Regions from separate parts of the Pseudoduganella sp. R-34 genome, predicted to be linked through region 3. Evidence: predicted binding sites of a transcription regulator. Region 3 holds the regulator's gene; each other region holds the start of a gene.

Region 1 (7,014 bases), 360 kb from region 3:
AGCAGACTCCGCTCGCAACTTGGCAATGTAATCGCAGTCGCCTGCGATGGCATCAATGGCTCGCGGCATTAACGCGGCCCACACCAATACCGCGCGGCCATGCCTACGAGCGTCGTAACTGCTTAACATATGCATATCCTGCACCTGCCGCAGTTGCTACGTTGGGGCGATAACCGGTGACATAATCATTCCTGCCGAATTCCACGCCAGCATACATCGCCGTCGTGCGCTGCGCCGGACTGCCATGTGAGTCTTCGTCAAAATACCCGCTTCTGTTAGCCCGTTTTGCTAGAGCACGGGCGAATGCAGCCACATTGAGCTGAACACTCTCTGCCGCTTCACGCGTTCCCAAATACCAGCCCGCCATATAATCGGCATGGGTTTCCCATAAATACGCGCGTTCCTGTAAACCATGGTCATATTGGAACGCATGTGCCCACTCGTGCGCCAAGATTCCGATCAGCACTGAGCTCCACTCCTCGCTGTTGGCAGCGATTTCATGTTCGATCAACGATTTACCTATCGTGATGTATACGCCGTTGGCATCTCGCAGTGTTAGCGCCTCATCGTGACCGTCATCGTCGTGATACTGCCAGCGAGGTGACACGCCGAAATAACGATTGAGAAATACGCTCTCGCGTGCAATCACTTGATCGGCAGTTCGCGAACCGGAGCCGGCGAGATTTACGCGCGTCATATGTAGCTTGTCGACGCGGTCGAAACCGCAGCCAGGCGCCGTGGCGGCACCCGGCGTCGCGGCCGGCGGTTCGCTGCGCGGAAAATCCCCAACTGCCAGCGCAGGGCATGCCAGGCAGCTGGAGCCGAATATCAACACATTGCGGCGCGAAAGCACGTTGATCCTCCGGTTCTGGTATTGTCGTTTTGATATCCCCTATTGTTATCTCATCGACACCATTTAGCAATCCCTAAACAGATGATTCACGAACGGTTGTGGCGTGAAGCCATCACCTGAAAGAAAGGCCGGGAAGCCGCTGAGTCGCGAATCGTGCGAAAGCGATATGTCTCATATGCGCATTTACGGATTGGCTCAGAATCTGCTCACTTCAATTTGTTGGAAGATGACCGTCACCTGTCACCTGCAGCGCCAAATCTTGCGGATGGGCGTTATGTTGCTTAGATCCGGAAAAAAATGCGTTGACTACATTTGATGCGGTGCTGCGGCAGTTCGAAACCGGCGTTCGTGATGGCGGCGCGCACCCGGTCGCGCGATTCCTTTACTTCGGTGTCGGCCAGGCCGACGATCGCGAAGGCGGGCAAGCCGTTTGCCAGGTGGACTTCGACGCTGACTTCCGGCGCCTGCATGCCGGCCAAGGCGCGGCTCTTGATGACTGCGATGCTCATGGTGGCCTCCCGGTCTACGACATCGTAGGCCTCGGGCGCCACCGCCCGTTTGAGCTAGCGCAAGGGGATTACTTGTCGGCCAGCTTGGCTTCCAGTTCTGCCAGGCGCGATTCCATCAGGTCCAGCTTGGCGCGGGCCTTGGCCAGCATCTGGGCCTGGATGTCGAATTCCTCGCGGGTCACCAGGTCAAGCTTGGCGAAACCCTGGGTCATCATCGCCTTGACATTCTTTTCAATATCCTTGGCCGGCGAGTTTTCGATGACCTGGTTGACCTTCTGCTGCAGGTCATTGAAGAAGGCGTTCATGTCCATTTTTTTATTCCTGATGTGTGAGATTTCGCACCACAACGGTGCGGCTTTGGCTTTAAATGGTGCGGAAAGCTGTCTTAACTTCAACTCCTGCACGATTTCTAGCTGGCACGCAATCTGCTAATAAGCAAGAAAGCTATGTTTCAGACTGAATTTTAAACCGCAATAAAAGTTCACTCAAAAGGAAATCGCCATGATTCATAAGAGCAAGAAGCTGGGTCTCACCGCTGCAGTCGCACTCGCAATGGCAACGATGGGAACCGGCCTGGCCCAAGCGGCCGATGCCGCACCCGAGGCGAAGCCTGACAATGAGATCAGCTATAACGCGGCCGTAACCAGCGACTACCGCTACCGTGGTATCTCGCAAACCCGCCTGAAACCGGCGCTGCAAGGCGGCGCCGACTGGGTCAACAACCCGACCGGTTTCTATGCAGGCGCCTGGGCATCCACCATCAAGTGGGTCAAGGACGGCGGCGGTGATGCTTCGGTTGAAGTGGACCTGTACGGCGGCAAGCGCGGCGAAATCGCGCCTGGCGTCAGCTACGACGTGGGCTTCCTGGCTTACGTGTATCCATCCAACGACCTGCATCCGAGCGCCAATACCCGCGAGCTGTATGGCCAGGTCGGCTATGGCCCGGCCACCCTCAAGTACTCGCATTCGCTGAGCAACCTGTTCGGCTTCGCCGACAGCAAGCACAGCACCTACATCGACGCTTCCGTCAACCAGGAAGTGTATGAAGGCATCGTCCTGAACCTGCATGTTGGCCGCCAGAAGGTGAAGAACAGCAGCGCCTTCAGCTACACCGACTGGAAAGTCGGTGCCACCAAGGACTTCGGCGTGGCATCCGTTGCGCTGGCCTATATCAAGACCAACAGCGACGCTTATATCGCGCCGACCAATGGCAAAAACCTGGGCAAGGGCGGCGTGGTGCTGACCGTGTCCAAAACCTTCTAAGAGGCACTCGTATGAAAATGATTACCGCCATTATCAAGCCGTTCAAGCTCGACGAGGTGCGTGAAGCCCTGTCGGCGATCAACGTGCAAGGTATTACGGTGACCGAAGTCAAAGGCTTCGGCCGCCAGAAGGGCCACACCGAGCTGTATCGCGGCGCGGAATATGTGGTCGACTTCCTGCCAAAGACCAAGATCGAGGCTGCCGTTGACGACGCGATCGTCGACCAGGCCATCGAGGCAATCGAGAATGCCGCGCGCACCGGCAAGATCGGCGACGGCAAGATTTTCGTCTCGTCGCTGGAGCAAGTAATCCGTATCCGTACCGGCGAAACCGGCAACGAAGCACTGTAAGGGGAACCGTGATGCACAAGACCATTAAGAAATGGCTGGCGGGGGTGACTGTCCTGTTGGCTTTCAGCGCAGCTCTGCCTGTGCTGGCTCAAGATGCCAAGCCGGCCGAAGCGCCGGCTGCCGCTGCAACCGCTGCAGCACCTGCGGCCGCACCTGGCGTTGCGTCGGCTGATGCTGCCGCTGCCCAGGCAGCCGCTGCTGCGGCCCCAGCCGCCCCGGCTGCTGCGCCAGCCGCGCCGGTAGCGCAAAAGGGCGACACCGCCTGGATGTTCGTGGCGACGCTGCTGGTGATCATGATGACGATCCCCGGCCTGGCCCTGTTCTATGGCGGCCTGGTGCGCTCGAAGAACATGCTGTCGGTGCTGCTGCAGGTATTCTTTGTGTTCGCGCTGATCATCGTGCTGTGGTGCCTGTATGGCTACTCGATTGCTTTCACCGAAGGTAATGCCTTCTTCGGTGGCTTCAGCCGCTCGCTGCTGGCCGGCATTTACGACCCAGCCAAAGGTGCGTTCTCGGTGGCGGCGACCTTCAGCAAAGGCGTTGTGATCCCTGAGTTCATCTACGTCGCCTTCCAGGGCACGTTTGCCGCCATTACCTGCGGCCTGATCGTCGGCGCGTTTGCCGAGCGCGTGCGCTTCTCCGCCGTGCTGGCCTTCATGGTGCTGTGGTTCACTTTCAGCTACCTGCCGATCGCCCACATGGTCTGGTTCTGGACCGGTCCTGACGCGATCACCAACGCCGAGACCCTGGCGACCGAAACTGCGAAGGCTGGCTGGATCTTCCAGAAGGGCGCGCTGGACTTCGCCGGCGGCACTGTGGTGCACATCAACGCCGCTGTTGCAGGCCTGGTGGGCGCAATCATGATCGGCAAGCGCGTTGGCTACGGCCGCGACTCCATGGCTCCGCACTCGCTGACCATGACCATGATCGGCGCTTCGCTGCTGTGGGTGGGCTGGTTCGGCTTCAATGCCGGTTCGGCACTCGAAGCAGGCGACATCGCTGCCCTGGCGTTTATCAACACCCTGCTGGCAACCGCCTGCGCAACCGTATCGTGGGTGTTCGGCGAGTGGATCTTTAAGGGCAAGCCTTCCATGCTGGGCGGCGCGTCGGGCGCAGTGGCCGGCCTGGTGGCGATTACCCCGGCTTGCGGCTTCGTTGGTCCGATGGGTGCACTGGCGATCGGCCTGCTGGCTGGCATCATCTGCCTGTGGGGCGTGAATGGCCTGAAGCGCCTGATCGGTGCGGACGACTCGCTGGACGTGTTCGGCGTGCACGGCGTGGGCGGTATCCTGGGTGCGATCCTGACCGGCGTGTTCGCCGCACCATCTTTGGGCGGCCAGGGTGTATTTGACTACGTTGCCAACAAGGCAAGTGCTGATTACTCGATCAGCGGCCAGGTGATTACCCAGGCGACTGCCGTTGGCGTGACCATCATCTGGTCGGCTGTTGTGGCCTTTGTGGCTTACAAGCTGGTCGATATCGTGATCGGCCTGCGTGTGCCGGAAGAGGAAGAGCGCGAAGGCCTGGATATCACCAGCCACGGCGAATCGGCTTACCACGCTTGAAGTCCGGGTCAGGCACCCAACAAAACATGGCTGCGCCATGTCTTGTCAGGTGCGTGATCCATCGCACGCCCCCGAAAGGGGGCTTTTTTTTGTTCCAAAGTATCTTTTAATTGGCGGTTTTGCCCCAAAATGGAGAGTCTGCAAATACCAACCCGCAAGGAAGTCACATGGTTCCCCATCTCGTCACGGCCCTGACCGGGCCGTTACTGGATCTTGAAGAAAAGATCATTGCCGCGACCCCAGCCATTGAACGGTGGTTCCGCCTCGAGTGGCAGGAGCATACCCCGCCGTTCTATGCCTCGGTCGACCTGCGCAATGCCGGCTACAAGCTGGCCCCGGTGGATACCAACCTGTTCCCAGGCGGCTTCCATTACCTGGCCAACGAGATGCTCCCCCTTTCGGTGCAGGCGGCCATGGCGGCGATCGACAAATACTGCCCGGATGCCCGCAACCTGTTGCTGATCCCGGAAATCAAGCCGCGCCACCCGACCTATTTCCAGGGCGTGGCGCGCCTGATGCAGATTTTCCGCCAGACCGGGCTGAATGTCCGTTTTGGCTCGCTGGACCCCTCCGTCACCCAGCCGACGCCGCTGGCGCTGCCTGACGGCAATATGCTGGTGGTGGAACCGCTGGTGCGCTCGCCGAACGGCCGCCGCCTGGGGCTGAAGGATTTCGATCCTTGCACTATCTTGCTGAACAACGACCTGTCGGCCGGTATTCCGGACATCCTGACCAACCTGCACGAGCAAAGCCTCTTGCCGCCTTTGCATGCCGGCTGGGCCGTGCGCCGCAAGTCCAATCACTTCAATGCCTACGATGAGGTGGCGAAGAAGTTCGGCAAGCTGATTGGCGTCGATCCGTGGATGGTCAACCCTTTCCATGCGAAGTGCGGGGCGGTGGACCTGGCGACCGGGGAGGGGCAGGAGTGCCTGGCGTCTTCGGTGGATGCGGTACTGGCCAAGATCCGTAAGAAGTACAAGGAATATGGCATTAAGGAAAAGCCGTTCGTCATCATCAAGCCGGATGCTGGTACTTATGGCAAGGGCATCATCACCATTCGTGACGCGGCTGAGCTCAAAGAGCTATCGGAAGAGCAGCGCGCGCGCATGACCGTGATCAAGGATGGCAAGGCGGTGACCGACCTGAATATCCAGGAGGGGGTGCCGACCTTCGAGAGCATCAAGGAGGCGTTTGCCGAGCCGGTTGTCTATATGATTGACCGCTATGTGGTGGGAGGCTTCTACCGCGTGCACGGCGAGAAGGGGCCGGACCAGAACCTGAATGCGCCGGGATCGCAGTTCGTGCCGCTGGCGTTCGCGCAGCAGCATGCGGTGCCGGACGTGAAGGCCAAGCCGGGGACTGCGGCGCCGAATCGCTTCTATGTGTATGGGGTAGTGGCGCGGCTGGCGCTGCTGGCGGCTTCTCTTGAGATGGAGCGTACGGATCCGGATCCGGAGGTTTACTAAAACCGGTAAACCGGTGTCAGACCCGCAGGGTCTGACACCTAAGACGCAGCCGCTGCTGGCAACGTGTCTGACCCTGTGGGTCAGACACGGTTTTACCGGTTTTAAGCTAGAATCAGTTGTTACATTTTTGGACTAATCCATGAAAATCGCCTTCCTCGCCGACCCGCTGTCCAGCTTCAAGATCTACAAGGACTCCACCTTCGCCATGATGGCCGAGGCGGCGCGCCGGGGACATGAGGTGTATACCTTCCAGCAGCGCCACATGGCGCTCAAGGAGGGCAAGGTTACGGCCCATGTCTCGCGCATCGAGCTGACCGGCGACCAGCACGACTGGTACAAGGCGGCGCCTTCGGAAGACACCAGCCTGGCCGCCTTCGACGCGGTGATCCAGCGCAAGGACCCGCCGTTCGACATGGAGTACGTCTACGGCACCTACCTGCTGCAGCTGGCGGAACAACAGGGCGCAAAGGTCTTCAACAAGCCGTCCGCCATCCGCGACCACAATGAGAAGCTGTCGATCGCGCAGTTCTCGCAGTTCACCGCGCCAACCCTGGTGACCAGCGACGAAACCCGCCTGCGCGACTTCCAGGCCGAACACGGCGACGTGATCCTGAAACCGCTGGATGGCATGGGCGGCGCCGGCATCTTCCGCATCAAGGCTGACGGCCTGAACCTGGGCTCCATCATCGAGACCCTGACCCTGCATGGCGCGCGCACCATCATGGCGCAGCGCTACATCCCCGACATCGTCAAGGGCGACAAGCGCATCCTGCTGATCGACGGCAAACCGGTGCCTTACTGCCTGGCGCGCATCCCGCAGGCGGGCGAAGTGCGCGGCAACCTGGCTGCCGGCGGTACCGGCGTGGCCCAGCCGCTGTCGCAGCGCGACCGCGAAATCGCCGAGGCCCTGGGCCCGGAATTGGCTTCGCGCGGCCTCTTGCTGGTAGGATTAGACGTGATCGGCGACTACCTCACCGAGGTGAACGTCACCAGCCCGACCTGCTTCCA
Region 2 (7,014 bases), 1.6 Mb from region 3:
AGTGCGCCGCGCACAGAAACGCTTTGATTCTTTCCTTTCCAAGTCATATTGCAGCCGGATATCTCCCGAGTATTTGAGCGGGTGGCACCACCGGTATCAGAATAGACTGGAATTTTGCCGCTAACCTTGCAGAGTTTGGTTATCTTGGTCACTTGTCCATTATGAGCTTCGACCAGCTGGACCGTAGCGGTCATTTTGGCGTTGCGCAGTACGGGAGGTGCAAGCGATGGCGGCGGAATTGCATATACTGGCTGAGCACTCAATATCAGCAACATAGCGAGCAACTGCCTTCGGGATAATTTCACCAATTTCATAAGACTTTTTTTTGAGGCTGCTCATGGCCGTTTTCGTTCACATGGACGGCGAAGTTAACGAGGCTCATCAGTGGGCAAAATTCCCGCAATGGCGAGCGCCAGCTCATCGTCAAGAATTTCAGTTTCGTCCGTGAAGCTCGACGCAATCCGGCGTTGGGCCTCGGGCACTACTAACCCCAATGCGATTTGCTGACGAATGAAGGTAGCCAACACGTAATTCGAAATTTCACCAACTGGTACCAACCAATTGTCGCGGCAACGCTCTGTGAGACTTGAGTTGAAGTCCGGATCAACCCAAGGGCCAACGATATCTGCGACTGCTCTTTTTTCCATTTAATCTCATGTCATGTCAGCGGCAAGACGCCTCAGATGCCCGCTATTGGCCGGATTCTGCCTGCGGCATCAACGTTGGACGTAACCGGCCGCAGCAGCGCGAAGCGATGCGTAGGTCCGGTTGACGGAATTGTTGGGCCAGTTGCGCATTACCTGGAGTGCCATGAGGTATGACAGTTCAAACATTGCTGAGCGGCCCGAGTTGCGAGCTTCCCACCACAGTGAGGGCAGATACCAAAAACTTCTTCGCATTTCGGAAACATTCGATGATCCATGTACTCACGAACGACTTCAACAGCAACATCTTCAAAAGTAGCGATCTTCTTCTCGAGCGCGTCCCGGTTACCCACAAGATCATTTCCGATAGAAGAGAATGTTTCAACCGACGGACAAAATGTCGTCATTTCGGTTCCACACCGGGGACATTCGCGTTTTCCAAAAGTTCGCATTTAGGCCCAACGTGTTATAGATCGCAAAATACCGAGTTAACATGGGCATCTACGATATAACATCCCTTGTTTTTGACCAAAGAAGCCCTTCAACGGCGGGGCTTCTTTAATATTTACTGCATTTCCATACAGGTTTAACAAAATCGACAAAAGTCGCAGCGACCTGGTACGCACCGATCTTGACATATTTGCAACCAACTGGGGAGGGAAGCCGAGGGCGCAACGGCAGCTGTTGGCCGATTTCAGCTTAGCCCTGCCAAATTAGGTCTAAGTCGCCATCGATGAACCCGACAGCGACGGCCTTTCCTTCCTTTAGTTTTGCTGCAGCACCCGACGACTTGCGTAGCAGCTTGACCAGCAACTGCTTCGTATCGTGTAGGCACTCTTCCCAGCTCCCGTCGGCGAATTCTCGAGGAATTGAAATAGAACGAGGACTGGCCACCCACGCCTCATCACATGCCCAGTCCCAGTCATCTTCATCGAACTCTTCGGCGCCGATTAGTTCAATTCCGTATTTTGACTCTGCAGATGCTAGTTCGAAGAGGTTAAATGAGTACGCCACTACTGTTTGAGGGACTTCTACAGCGAGCGCGGACGCAAGCCAGTGCTCAACATTTTCAGAAAATTCCATATTCCATTTATTCATTCAATTTGCTGCGGTAGTCCGGTTCTGGCCGAGGACGGCCTTCTTGAGACGGCCTAATTTCGATAAGTGTCGATATCAATTTCCGCGCCGACGGCATGGATAAAGTTGATGACCGGCGATTCGAAACCTATCGCAGGCATCGAAGCCTCTTCATTTTGGTCAATCCAGAGTACAACCTGAAAGACGCATCGCAAATTGAACGTAGTTTTCGCATCAATGATCTTGGCTGAAAAAGGTGCCAGCTGAGCCACAAGCGCGCCCGACATCTCATACACGTCAATCACGTCACTTTCAACTCGGCCTGCGGAAACTTCCCAGGATGAGTTTCTGGGAAGCGGCACTTCAGGTCGACGTTCCCCTTTTCGCCGAATTGACGTCGCCGAGAGACCGACATGGACCGAGATCTCATCTGGATCGAAATCACCACCATACATCGCGAAGTAGACTTCGCCCCTACTTGTCATGTTTCTTCCTAAGCTCGCACTGTCTGGTAATGGCCGATTGCGGCCTGCGTCTAATAATCATCGAACCGTCTCATTATCGGCTGTAATGCTATCCACAGTTTAGCTTTATCTGCGTAAGGCAAAGTGTAGGCCGGGCTACTCGAGGGCAAAGTCAAGATTTGATACGCAACAGCTCGGGAACCAAGCGCTTTGATGCCTAATTTCGCTGCCGTGCCGCCGTTGAACGCGATCGTTTTGATCGTCGGGAAGCGTCCGAGCAATCCGAGAAGGTCATTCTCGTTGCGGTTGCGAATTGCGCTATCCAGGCTTCCTCGGCGATGTGCTTCGGCGACGACGTCCCACAAGCCGATACCGTGTTCGCGCAGCGTTGCGAGTCGTGCGTGGTAGGTCATAGCGCGCAGGTCGACGTTGATCACCTGCCCCACCAGCTCCCAGAACTTGTTCTGAGGATTGCCGTAATACTCCTGCACCGCCAGCGATTTATCGCCCGGCAGGCTGCCCAGCACCAGCAAGCGGGTGCGATGGTCAACCACCGGGTCAAAGCAGCGCTTGCGCGCATCCTGGCATGTGTCGAGGTTCGTCATGCCAGCCATTCTATCAAGCGGGCCGGGCCCGCTTCCAGGCTTCAGGCCTTGCGGCGGCGTACCAGGCCGAAAGCACCCAGGCCCAGGCCGAACAGTGCCAGCGAAGCCGGCTCAGGGACGTCGGCAGCGGCGTTACGGCCTTCCACGGTGAAGGACACGAAGTCGGCGCCGCCGACCGCGTACGAGTCCACCATCGAAGTGTTTTGCCAGCGCACATTCAGCACATTGTCGGCTGCAAACTGCGCCCACTGTGCTGCGGTCAGGGCGATGGTGCCGGTGATGGTGTAGTCGTAGTCAGCCACGTTGGTCACGACATTGGAAGGGCCGCCGTTGGTGCTGCTCCAGTGGGTCAGTTGCACATTATCGAGGAAGAAGTTCAGGTATTCGTCGAAACCGGCATAGTTGGTGCCGTAGTCGCCCTTGGCGGTGATCGACAGGATGACGTCGCTTTGTGCAGGGCCGCTCAGGTTGAATGCACTGGTATAGCTTTGGCCAGTCGTCGTAATTGCAGTGGTGTTGCTAGCGATTACACCGGCGAAAGCGCTGGTGCTGGATGCGGCGGCGATCAGGGCTGCAGCGATCAGTTTCTTCGACATCAGTCTTACTCCATAGTGGTAAATAATAAACAGAACTGCTCATTAAGCAATATTGATGCCAGAGTGCATGTTTTGTTTCCAATCAATAAGTTAGGTTGAAAGCGAAACAAGAGGTGTAAAAAAATCCGACACCAAATGCCGATTCCTCAGGTGTAGAATCGAACGGTAGTGCTAAACAAACAACCACACTGGAGACCGCAACCATGAGCGAGCAGCGCGCCATCGTCACCCTGCTGTTGAAGTACAGCGAGAGTCACCTGAACCCCACGAATGAAGCGATCCACTGCGTGTGCGTGCCGCTGATCGTCTTCAGCCTGCTGGGACTGATCTGGTCCATTCACCCCTTGCTGGCGGTGGCGCTGGCGGCGGCATCGATGGTGTATTACTTCAAGTTGTCGCGCAATTTCGCGCTCGGCATGCTGCTGATGGCGGGCTTCATGCTGGCGGTGCTGAGCGCGCTGCCGCCGGCTGCGGTCCTGCCACTGAGCGGCTTGATCTTCGTCCTGGCATGGATCGGCCAGTTCATCGGCCACAAGATCGAGGGCAAGAAACCGTCGTTCTTCGACGACTTGCGCTTCCTGCTGATCGGGCCCCTGTTCGTCCTGGGCGTGCTGTATCGCCGCCTGAATCTCGCCTACTAAACCAGGGCGGCGCTGCCATGGCCGGGACTTGCGCGTCGCCGGCCGGCGCACTGCGCCGCTTCGAAGAAACACTTATACTGGCGGGATGCCTTCATCGATACTCTTCATTCTCGCCTGCCTTATCTGGGGTTCCACCTTCTTCGCGATTACCCTGCAACTGGGCGACATCGCTCCCGCCGTTTCCATCGTCTACCGCTTTGCACTGGCCTCGAGCGTTCTGTTCGCCTGGTGCCTGCTGCGCGGCGACAAGCTGAAGCTGTCGTGGAAGGCGCAGCGCTGGACCATCCTGCAGGGTTGCTGCAGCTTTGGCTTGAGCTATATCGGCACCTATAACGCGGAACAGTACGTCGTTTCGGCGCTGGTGGCGGTGCTGTTTGCGCTGATGGTGTTCTGGAATCCGATCCTGAACCGCATTGCCTTTGGCACGCCGCTGACCTGGCGCACCTGGGCTGCCGGCAGCGCGGCAGTCGGGGGCGTGGTGCTGCTGTTCTATCATGCGATTTCCGAGTCGCTGCGCGACGTGATGGCGGGCGGCCAGGGGCATTTCATCCTGGGCCTGGCCCTGGCGCTGGGCGCGACCATTGCGAGCTCGGTCGGCAATACGCTGGTGGTCAAGGTGCGCCAGCATGAATCGAATGTGCTGCTGACCATGGCCTGGGGCATGTTGTGGGGCACCCTGCTGGTGGCCCTGTGGGCGCTGGTGCGCGGCGATGCCTTTGTCATGCCGGCCACGGCTTCATACTGGGGCGGCTTGCTGTACCTGTCGCTGCTGGGTTCCGTGATCGCGTTCGCCTGCTACTTCACGCTGATCGACCGCATCGGCACGCAGAAGGCGGTGTATATCGGCGTAGTGACGCCGGTGATTTCCGTCTTGCTGAGCATTCGCCTTGAACATTACCGGCCGGGTTGGATGGAAGTCCTGGGCATGGTGGTGTGTATCGCCAGCGTGGCCTGGGCGCTCAAGGCGCCGTCGATGCCGGCCAGCCGCATTCCTGTTGACCTTAAACCTTTGAAGAAAGCTTCATGAGCAATTTGACTATCCGCCCTGCCCGTCCGGAAGACGTGGCGTCCATCATGGCCATGATCCGCGAACTGGCTGTTTTCGAAAAACTGGAACACCTGGTGGTGGCTGACGAGGCCATGCTGCATGAGGAAATGTTCGGCGCCAAGCCAGGCGTGGAGGGCATCGTGGGCGAGGAGTCGGGTGAAGTGGTGACTTATGCCCTGTTCTTCCACAATTTCTCGACCTTCCTGTGCAAGAAGGGGCTGTACCTGGAAGACCTGTACGTGAAGCAGAACCGCCGCGGCGCGGGCTATGGCAAGCAGATGCTGGCGGCGCTGGCACGGATCGCGGTCGAGCGCCAGTGCGGACGCTTTGAATGGTCGGTACTGGACTGGAATGTCAATGCAATCAAGTTCTACGAACAGATGGGCGCCGACGTGCTGCCAGACTGGCGCGTTTGCCGCGTTACCGGGCCGGCGCTGCAATCGCTGGCCAAGGCCTGAGACAAAAAAAATCCCTCGCGGCTCGTGTGTGGTCGGGCGAGGGATACTAAACCCAGGTGTCAGTTGGGAGGGGAGATGAATCGACGGTTTCAATATAGTCGCCCTGCCCCGACCGTGCCTCGTCACTTACAAATTCTTACCTGGCTTACATTTGATCTAGCTCAATACATTCTTCGGAGAAACTCCCAGAATGGATAGTCCCGCCTCGGTGGAGACTGACGATGTTCAAAGCTGTTTATCGGGTTTATCTGCGCCTTTTGCTGGACCGCTACACGCGGGAATTGCAGGTGCTGGCGGCGCAGCGGGCCAATGATGCATTAGCAGAGCAAGTACTCACGCACGAAGCCGAGCAGGTGCGCGCGCGGCTGCTGATGCTTTGAATCCCCTTTCCATCCATTCGAACAGCCCCTGCGTGAGCAGGGCCAGGAGGGCTGCCGGCAGCGCGCCGGCCAGCATCAGGGTGTTGTCGTTCAGGGCCAGGCCGGTGGTGATGCGTTCGCCGTAGCCGCCCGCGCCGATGAAGGCGGCAATGGTGGCGGTGCCCACGCTCATCACGGCTGCGGTTTTCACGCCGGCCAGGATGACTGGCGCAGCCAGCGGGAGTTCAATTTCTTTCAGGCGCTGTGTGCTGCGCAGGCCTAGCGCTGCGGCGGCTTGCTTCAGGCCTTGCGGTACGCCGCTGATGCCGGTGCAGGTGTTGCGGATGATCGGCAGCAGCGCGTAGACGAACAGCGCACACAGGGCTGGCATGGTGCCGATGGTGCCCAGCAGCGGAATCAGCATGGCCAGCAGGGCCAGCGAAGGGATGGTTTGCAGGGTTCCTGCGACGGCCATCACTGGTTCGCGCAGCCTTGGGCGGTAGGCGGCGAGGATGCCAAGCGGGATGCCGATGGCGCTGGCCATTGCGACCGACAGTGCGACCAGGAGGATGTGCTGGCGGGTCAGGGGCCAGAAATCGTCAGCAAAAAGGCGTCGCCAGAGTGTCGGGACGCTGGCTGGCGCGCCCGGGGCCGGGGCCGCGGCGGCGTGCGATGCGCCGGCCGCGCTAATGGAGGCCGGGTGGCGCCCGAGCCAGTCGCTGGCGATGGCGGCGAACGGCTGGCCGTGCAGTTCGGCGGCGGCGTTCATGGCGATCATGTCGGTGGCGCTGATGCGGCCTTCGAGCGCGCGCAATGCCTTCCAGGCGGCCGGGAAGCGCTGGGCAGCGTCGAGGCGGTACAGCAGGACGGCGTCGTAGCGCGGGAAGTAGCCGCGGTCGTCCTCCAGCACGCGCAGGCCGTATTGGCTGATCTTGGCGTCGGTGGAGTAGATGTCGATGACGTCGACTTGCTTCTGCGCCAGCGCTTCATAGGCGATGCCGTGGTCAAGCCCGCGCGGCGCGGCGCCAATGCCGTACTGCCTGGCGAGACCCGGCCAGCCGTCTGCGCGGCCGATGAATTCATGCGACAGGCCGTAACGCAGGCCGCGCCGTGCCGCCAGTT
Region 3 (7,014 bases):
AAGGCGAGCGGCAAGAAAGTGGTCTGCTATTTTTCAGCCGGCAGCTCCGAAAACTGGCGTCCCGACTTTTCCGGCTTTGCGCCAGCCGACATGGGCCAGGACCTGCAAGGATGGGCTGGGGAGCGATGGCTCGACACGCGCTCGGCAACTGTGCGGAAGATCATGCTTGCGCGGTTGGACCTGGCAGTCTCCAAGGGATGCAATGGCGTTGAAGCAGACAACGTGGACGGCTATGCGAACAACAGCGGCTTCGCCCTTACCGCCGCCACGCAGCTCGATTACAACCGATTCCTGGCAAGCGAAGCGCACCACCGGGGAATGTCCATTGCATTGAAAAACGATACGGATCAGTTGAAGGACCTGGTAGGCGATTTCGATTTCGCCGTCAACGAACAATGCCATGAGTTCGCCGAATGCGAGGGCTACCAGGCTTTCATCGCCAGCGGCAAGCCGGTATTCAATGCGGAGTATGCTGCGCCATACAGCAGCGATCCCGCAGCGCGCGCCAAGCTGTGCGCCGATGCCAACGCCCGCAAGTTCCATACGCTGGTGCTGCCGCTCGCGCTGGACGACAGCTTGCGCTACAGCTGCGAGCCGTGACTACAGCGTCAGCTTGGTCTCGAACTTGGAGCAGTTCATCGCGAACAGGCTCTTGACGTTGATGACGTTGTGGTGCGAGGTGAAAACGCGCCGTGTGAAGGCGCTGTACTCTTCCATCGACTCCACCGTGACGATCAGGTGGAAGTCGAACTCGCCGGCCACTTCGTAGCAGGACATCACCTCGGGCTCGGAACGCATGCGGTGCTCGAACTGCTTGAGGATGTCGGTATTCTGCTTCTCCAGTTCGACCGACACGAATACCGTCAGGGGCCGCCCGGCAAGCGCGCGGTCAACCAGCGCGACAGCCTTGACCAGCACGCCGTCGTTGCGCAGCCTTTCGATGCGGCGCTGGCAGGTCGCGACCGACGAATGCACGCGCTCCGCGATCTCGCGCAACGGCGTGCTGGCATCTTCTTGCAGGATATTCAGGATGCCCCGGTCGATCCGGTCCAGATCCCTCATGCGAGGTGGCGCAAGGGGTGCGCCCAGGCCGGCCAGCATGGTTCGAAGAAGCGCTCCACCATGGCGGGCGTCACTTCGGCCAGCGTTGCGGGATTCCACTGCGGCTGGTTGTCCTTGTCGATCACCAGGGCGCGTACGCCCTCGAAAATCTCGCCGTGTTCGAAGTTGCGGCGCACCAGGTTGCGCTCCATGCGCAAGCAGTCGGACACGCCCAGCGACGCGCCGCGCTTCAGCAGCTCGTGGGTCACGCTCATCATCAGCGGCGAGCGCAATTCCATTGCCTTCAGCGATTTCTGCGCGAAAGGCGTGCTGTCGCCTCGCAGCGAATCCATGATGGCGGGTACCGAGCCCGCCGAGAAATGCTGATCGATCAGGGCACGCTGCGCTTCCAGTTCGCTGTCGCCGGCGAAGGCGTTGTGCGGGCAGGCAAAGACCGCGACAGCATCGCGCAACGATTTGCCGGGCGTCGACTCGAACAGCTTGGCCAGTCCGGCCAGTTCAGTTTCCGGCACGAAGTAGTCAGCCAGGTCGAGGTAGAGCGCATCCGCGGCGCCGACCGTCAGCCCGGTGAGGCCGAGCCACATGCCAAGCTGGCCCGGCGCATGCGACAGGAAGTGACTGCTGCCCACGTCGGGAAACAGGCCGATGTTCACCTCGGGCATCGCCATCCTGGTACGGCCCGTGACGATGCGCACGCCGCACTCCGGCCCGCCCTGCGCGATGCCCATGCCGCCGCCCATCACCACGCCATCCATCAGCGCCACATAAGGCTTGGGGTAGAAATGGATTAAATGGTTCAGCGCATATTCTTCGGTGAAGAAGTCTTCCAGCAGCGCGCTGCCGCCTTGCGTATTGCCGCGGCCGACGTCGTGGAAGAAGCGGATATCGCCGCCTGCGCACAGCGCGCGTTCGCTGCTGCTGCGCACCACGACCGCCGCCACCGACGCATCGTCGCGCCATGCCAGCAGCGCCTGCGTCATCGCGCGCACCATGTCGAGGGACAGTGAATTGAGGGTCTTGGGGCGGTCCAGCGTGATGAAGCCGGTACCGTTGGAGAGTTGGGTGTGTACGTGTTCGCTCATGCAAATATTCTAACGCACACTGGTCGCAAAAAAGGGCGCCAATTGCGCCCTTTGGTGTGCTGCACGGCCAGTCCTTTACATGGCGGTGGGTGGTGCCTCATACGTATCCGGGAAATGCTTGATGGCCGCATGACTGTGGTTCTGCACACGGTCCTTGTATTTCATGACCTGGCGATCCAGTTTATCAATCAGGGTATCGATGGCGGCGTAAAGGTCTTGCGACAGGCTTTCGACGTAAACAGTTTTGCCAGACATGCGCAGGTTGATTTCGGCTTTCTGGCGTTTCTCTTTCTCGGTGAGGTTATCTACAGTCAGGATGACAGCAATATCGATTACTTGATCGAAATGGCGCTTGACTCGTTCCAGCTTGTTCTGCACGTACTCGCGAATGGCTGGGGTCACTTCGACATGATGTCCACTGATGGTGAGATTCATACACACTCCTAAAGATGATGTCGCTCTCGAGTTCGTGCACGCCGAAACGCACAGAGGAACCCATGCACTGCACTACAACGATTTGCGGAGGCTAACTGGAGGGATCTTCAACGCTTCTCGATATTTGGCAACAGTCCGTCGCGCAATCACCATGCCTTGTTCACCCAGCATGTCCGCAATCTTACTGTCGGATAAAGGATTTTTCGGGTCTTCTGCTCCTGTCAATTGCACGATCAGTGCCCGTATCGCAGTCGAGGAAGCCTCCCCCCCGGCTTCGGTCGCGACGTGGCTACCAAAGAAATATTTCAACTCAAACATGCCATGCGGGGTGAGCATATATTTTTGAGTTGTTACGCGAGAAATAGTGCTCTCGTGTAGTCCCAGTGTATCAGCAATTTCACGCAACACAAGGGGTCTCATGGCCACTGCGCCATGACTGAAAAAGTTCTTTTGTCTTTCTACTATCGCTTCCGCGACGCGCAGGATCGTGTCGAAGCGCTGGCGCATATTCTTGATCAACCACTTGGCCTCCTGCAGCTGGCCATTCATCTGCGACTCGCTCTTGCCTTGCTTGAGCAGGTTGGCATACAGCGCGTTCACGCGCAGGCGCGGCACCACGTCGTTGTTCAGGGTGACGATCCAGCCGCCGCGGCCCTTTTTCACGATCACGTCCGGCACCACGTAGTCTGACTCGCCTGACGCAAATTCGGCGCCCGGATGCGGGTTGCACTGGCGGATCACGCACTGTGCTTCGCGCAAGTCTTCATCGTCGCAGTCGAGCGCTTTCTTCAGCTTGGTGAACTCGCGCTGGGCGAACCAGGTCAGGTGCTTCTCGACGATGGTCAGCGCCATGCGGCGCGTCACCAGCGGCACGCCGGGCATGCGCCTGATCTGCAGCGCCAGGCATTCGGAGGCATTGCGTGCGGCGACGCCGGGCGGATCGAAGCTTTGCAGCAGCACCAGGCTGCAGCGCAGGTCGTCCAGTTCGATTTCCAGCTCGGGCGGCAGGCGCTCGTGGATTTCTTCCAGCGGCTCTTCCAGGTAGCCGTTCTCGTCCAGCGCATCGATGATCAGTTCCATCAGCGCGCGGTCGCGCGGCTCCTGCACGGTGACGCGCATCTGCTCGAGCAGGTGTTCGCGCAGCGTGCAGCCGGAAGCTTCCAGTTGCGGGCGGCTGTCTTCGTCGTCGGCGGATTTGCTGCCGGCGCTGGCGCTCCAGTCGGCGTCGTCGCTGCCGTTGCCGGCTTCATGGTCGCCGCCTTCATAGGTATCGCTTTCGCCGGCAGCGGCCGGGGCTTCGCCGCCCTCGCCTTGCGGGCCTTCAGCCGAAGGCGTGGCGGGAGCTTCGGTGCCATTGCCGTTGCCCTGGCTGATGGCGCCATCGGCCAGCAGCCGTACCGAGTGGTCGAGCGGGTCGTCAAGGCGCTCCAGCATGGGATTGTCGCCAAGCAGCTGTTCCAACTCCTGGTGCAGCTCCAGCGTGGACAGCTGCAGCAGGCGGATGGATTGTTGCAGCTGCGGCGTCAGCGCCAGGTGTTGCGAGGTTCGCAGTTGCAGTGTTTGTTTCATGGCCTTCGTTTACATGCGGAAGTGTTCGCCGAGGTAGACGCGGCGAACGGATTCGTTGGCAATGATGTCGTCCGGGCGGCCCGAGGCCAGCACGGCGCCCTGGTTGATGATGTAGGCGCGGTCGCAAATGCCGAGGGTCTCACGCACATTATGGTCGGTGATCAGCACACCGATATTGCGCTCCTTCAGGAAACGCACAATACGTTGGATTTCGATCACGGCGATCGGATCCACGCCGGCAAACGGTTCGTCCAGCAGCACGAAGCGCGGGTTGGTGGCCAGGGCGCGCGCAATTTCCACGCGGCGGCGCTCGCCACCCGACAGCGACAGGGCCGGGTTCTCGCGCAGCTTCTCGATTTGCAAGTCGGCCAGCAGCGATTCCAGGCGCTGCTTGATTTCCGCCTTGGGCAGAGGCTTGCCGTCCACCTTCTGCAGTTCCAGCACGGCACGGATGTTTTCTTCCACCGTCAGCTTGCGGAACACCGAAGCTTCCTGCGGCAGGTAGGACAGGCCCAGCGTGGCGCGCTTGTGGATCGGCAGGCTCGACACGTCGGTGCCGCCGATATCGATGGTGCCTGCATCGGAAGCCACCAGGCCGACGATCATGTAGAAAGAGGTAGTCTTGCCGGCACCGTTGGGACCGAGCAGGCCGACCACTTCACCGCAATCGACTTGCAGCGAAACGTCGTGCACCACCTGGCGCTTGCCATAGGTTTTCTGGAGGCCGCGCACGACCAGCGTGCTGGCGCAGTTATTTGCTTGCATGCTTACTTCTTCTCCGTCGGCGTCGCTGGGGGTTCGGTACGGGTCGGCTGGATCACCATGGTGCCGCGACCGCCGCCGGGCTTGCTCTCCCCGCTGGCCGAATTGCGCACGCTGAAAAATTCCTTGCGGCTGTCGTAAGAAATGAACTCACCCTGCACTTCATCGTTCTGCTTGCCGCCTTCCAGGCGGCGGATGGTGGCCTTGTTGAACATCTTCACCAGTTCAACCTGTTCCTCATACTCGATGCGGTCGGCATCGCCTTCCACCCACTGGTCGCCGGCGCCGTCGCGCTTCTGGCGGAAGGTGGCTTTCTTGCCGTCGCCAAACAGCGTCACTTGCTGGAAGCCCTCCGGCGTCTGCTTGACGTAGGCGCGCTCGGCCGTCATGGTCAGGGTGCCGCGGGTCAGCTTGACGCCGCCCAGCAGGATGGTGACCTGCTTGACGTCGTCGATGTCCATCGAGCCGTAGCTGATGTTGGTCGGCTTGTAGGAGTCGGCTTTCTCGGCCAGCGCCGGAGCGGCGACTCCCAGCAGCAAGGCTGCCGACAAGAGTAGTCGTTTCATGTTCATTCCTCAGTTATTGGTCCGCGGCCTTGGGCGGAATCTGCAGCGTGCCGTTGCCGGCCAGGTGCATTTCGCGCGTCGCATTATTGGCGCGCATGCTGTTGGCCGCAGCAGTCGTATCCCCCAGCCGCAGCTTCACCGGATGATCGGTTTCCATGCGGTCTTCGTCCGGGAAGATCACCAGCTTGTCCGATTCCAGGTGCAGCAGTTGCGATTGCGGCGATGCCGCGCGGTCGATCGTCACGCTGCCGTTCAGGGTGACGCGGCTGTTGGCGTCGTCCACGCGCGCCGTATTCGCCACGATCTCCATCGGCGGCTTCTCGCCGGCCAGGCTGTGCACGCGCGGATTGTCGATCTCGGACGAATCGTCGACCGGGCGGTGGGTCAGCTTGTCGCCGGCAATGATATAGCTTGGCTTGCCATCCTTGGTCATGCGCACGAAGGAGAAGTTATGGATGATGTAATCCGGCTCGTTCATGCGCTTGTCGGCCTGCATCTGTTCGTCCGCGCGGTTCAGCAGCTCGAGCAGGTAGAAGCTGCCAAGCGCCGCCAGCAGCACGAAGATCATGCCGATCGACAGGCGGAAGCGGTGGGCGGTCCTCTGGTTACGCATCGCTTGCCCTTACACCAGGAACTGGGCCATCACGCGGTCATAGCTGCCGCTGGCGCGCAGCACGAATTCGCAGGCCTCGCGCACCGCGCCGCGGCCGCCCGCAGCTTCGGTAATGTAGTGGGAGCGATCGTGCGCCTCCTTGCGGCCATTCGGCACGCTGACCGCAAAGCCCACACGGCTCAACAGCGGCAGGTCCACCACGTCGTCGCCGATGAAGGCAACCTGCTCTTCCGCCAGCCCCAGGTCGGCCAGCAAGGCCTTGAACGGGGTCAGCTTGTCGTGGCCGCCCTGGTGCACGTAATCGATGCCCAGGTCCTTGGCGCGTGCCAGCACGATCGGCGTGCGCCGGGCGCTGATGATCGCGGTCTTGATGCCCGCTTCCTGCAGCAGCTTGATGCCCAGGCCGTCGTGCACATTGAAAGTCTTGACCATTTCACCGTCGGCGCCATACGTCAGGCTGCCGTCGGTCAGCACACCGTCCACGTCGAAGATGAACAGGCGCACCCTGGCTGCACGGGCAAGCAGGTCTTCGCGTTCGAGCGTCATCAGATCACCTTGGCGCGGGTCAGGTCGTGGATGTGCAGAGCGCCAACCAGCGTGCCGTCGGCATCCACCACCAGCATCTGGTTGATGCGGAATTCTTCCATCACCGCCACGGCGTCCACCGCCAGCTGGTCGGGGCCGATGGTGCGCGGGTTCAGGTGCATCACGTCCTTGATGACGACCTTGCTGAAGTCCTGGACTTTTTCGATCATGCGGCGCAGGTCGCCGTCGGTGAAGACCCCGACCGGCTTGTTGGCCGCGTCGACGATGGCGGTCATGCCCATGCCCTTCTGGGTGATTTCCAGCAGAGCATCGGGCAGCCGCGTTTCCAGGCCCACGGCCGGGATGGCGCCATCCTTGCGCATGATGTCGCGCACATGCG

What was found. Region 3 encodes sigma-54, which starts transcription at its own class of promoters, with help from an activator protein. Its sites were predicted from a motif close to TGGCANGNAANCTGCTTT; they were not measured.
Region 1: a site for sigma-54 is predicted at 1,777-1,794, ahead of ACN9MW_RS05980 (TorF family putative porin). Genes of this name have one in related genera too.
Region 2: a site for sigma-54 is predicted at 3,430-3,447, ahead of ACN9MW_RS28320 (PEP-CTERM sorting domain-containing protein). Genes of this name have one in related genera too.

Annotation. Positions count from the first base shown of each region.
Region 1 covers NZ_CP184572.1:1,289,588-1,296,601, forward strand. The annotation lists gene ACN9MW_RS05960 (hypothetical protein) at 1-129, opposite strand, end outside; gene ACN9MW_RS05965 (hypothetical protein) at 104-853, opposite strand; partial or broken gene ACN9MW_RS05970 (magnesium chelatase domain-containing protein) at 1,168-1,362, opposite strand; gene ACN9MW_RS05975 (accessory factor UbiK family protein) at 1,431-1,673, opposite strand; gene ACN9MW_RS05980 (TorF family putative porin) at 1,864-2,625, shown strand; gene ACN9MW_RS05985 (P-II family nitrogen regulator) at 2,637-2,975, shown strand; gene ACN9MW_RS05990 (ammonium transporter) at 2,987-4,540, shown strand; gene gshA (glutamate--cysteine ligase) at 4,708-6,006, shown strand; gene gshB (glutathione synthase) at 6,146-7,014, shown strand, end outside.
Region 2 covers NZ_CP184572.1:6,147,312-6,154,325, forward strand. The annotation lists gene ACN9MW_RS28295 (hypothetical protein) at 1-314, opposite strand, end outside; gene ACN9MW_RS28300 (hypothetical protein) at 369-647, opposite strand; gene ACN9MW_RS28305 (hypothetical protein) at 1,344-1,742, opposite strand; gene ACN9MW_RS28310 (DUF4279 domain-containing protein) at 1,796-2,206, opposite strand; gene ACN9MW_RS28315 (DNA-deoxyinosine glycosylase) at 2,257-2,790, opposite strand; gene ACN9MW_RS28320 (PEP-CTERM sorting domain-containing protein) at 2,832-3,386, opposite strand; gene ACN9MW_RS28325 (DUF962 domain-containing protein) at 3,590-4,027, shown strand; gene ACN9MW_RS28330 (DMT family transporter) at 4,113-5,054, shown strand; gene ACN9MW_RS28335 (GNAT family N-acetyltransferase) at 5,051-5,533, shown strand; gene ACN9MW_RS28340 (hypothetical protein) at 5,755-5,913, shown strand; gene ACN9MW_RS28345 (glycine betaine ABC transporter substrate-binding protein) at 5,867-7,014, opposite strand, start outside.
Region 3 covers NZ_CP184572.1:934,362-941,375, reverse strand. The annotation lists gene ACN9MW_RS04420 (endo alpha-1,4 polygalactosaminidase) at 1-600, shown strand, start outside; gene ACN9MW_RS04415 (Lrp/AsnC family transcriptional regulator) at 601-1,062, opposite strand; gene ACN9MW_RS04410 (enoyl-CoA hydratase/isomerase family protein) at 1,059-2,144, opposite strand; gene hpf (ribosome hibernation-promoting factor, HPF/YfiA family) at 2,220-2,579, opposite strand; gene ACN9MW_RS04400 (RNA polymerase factor sigma-54) at 2,652-4,148, opposite strand; gene lptB (LPS export ABC transporter ATP-binding protein) at 4,158-4,913, opposite strand; gene lptA (lipopolysaccharide transport periplasmic protein LptA) at 4,916-5,476, opposite strand; gene lptC (LPS export ABC transporter periplasmic protein LptC) at 5,490-6,089, opposite strand; gene ACN9MW_RS04380 (KdsC family phosphatase) at 6,099-6,635, opposite strand; gene ACN9MW_RS04375 (KpsF/GutQ family sugar-phosphate isomerase) at 6,635-7,014, opposite strand, start outside.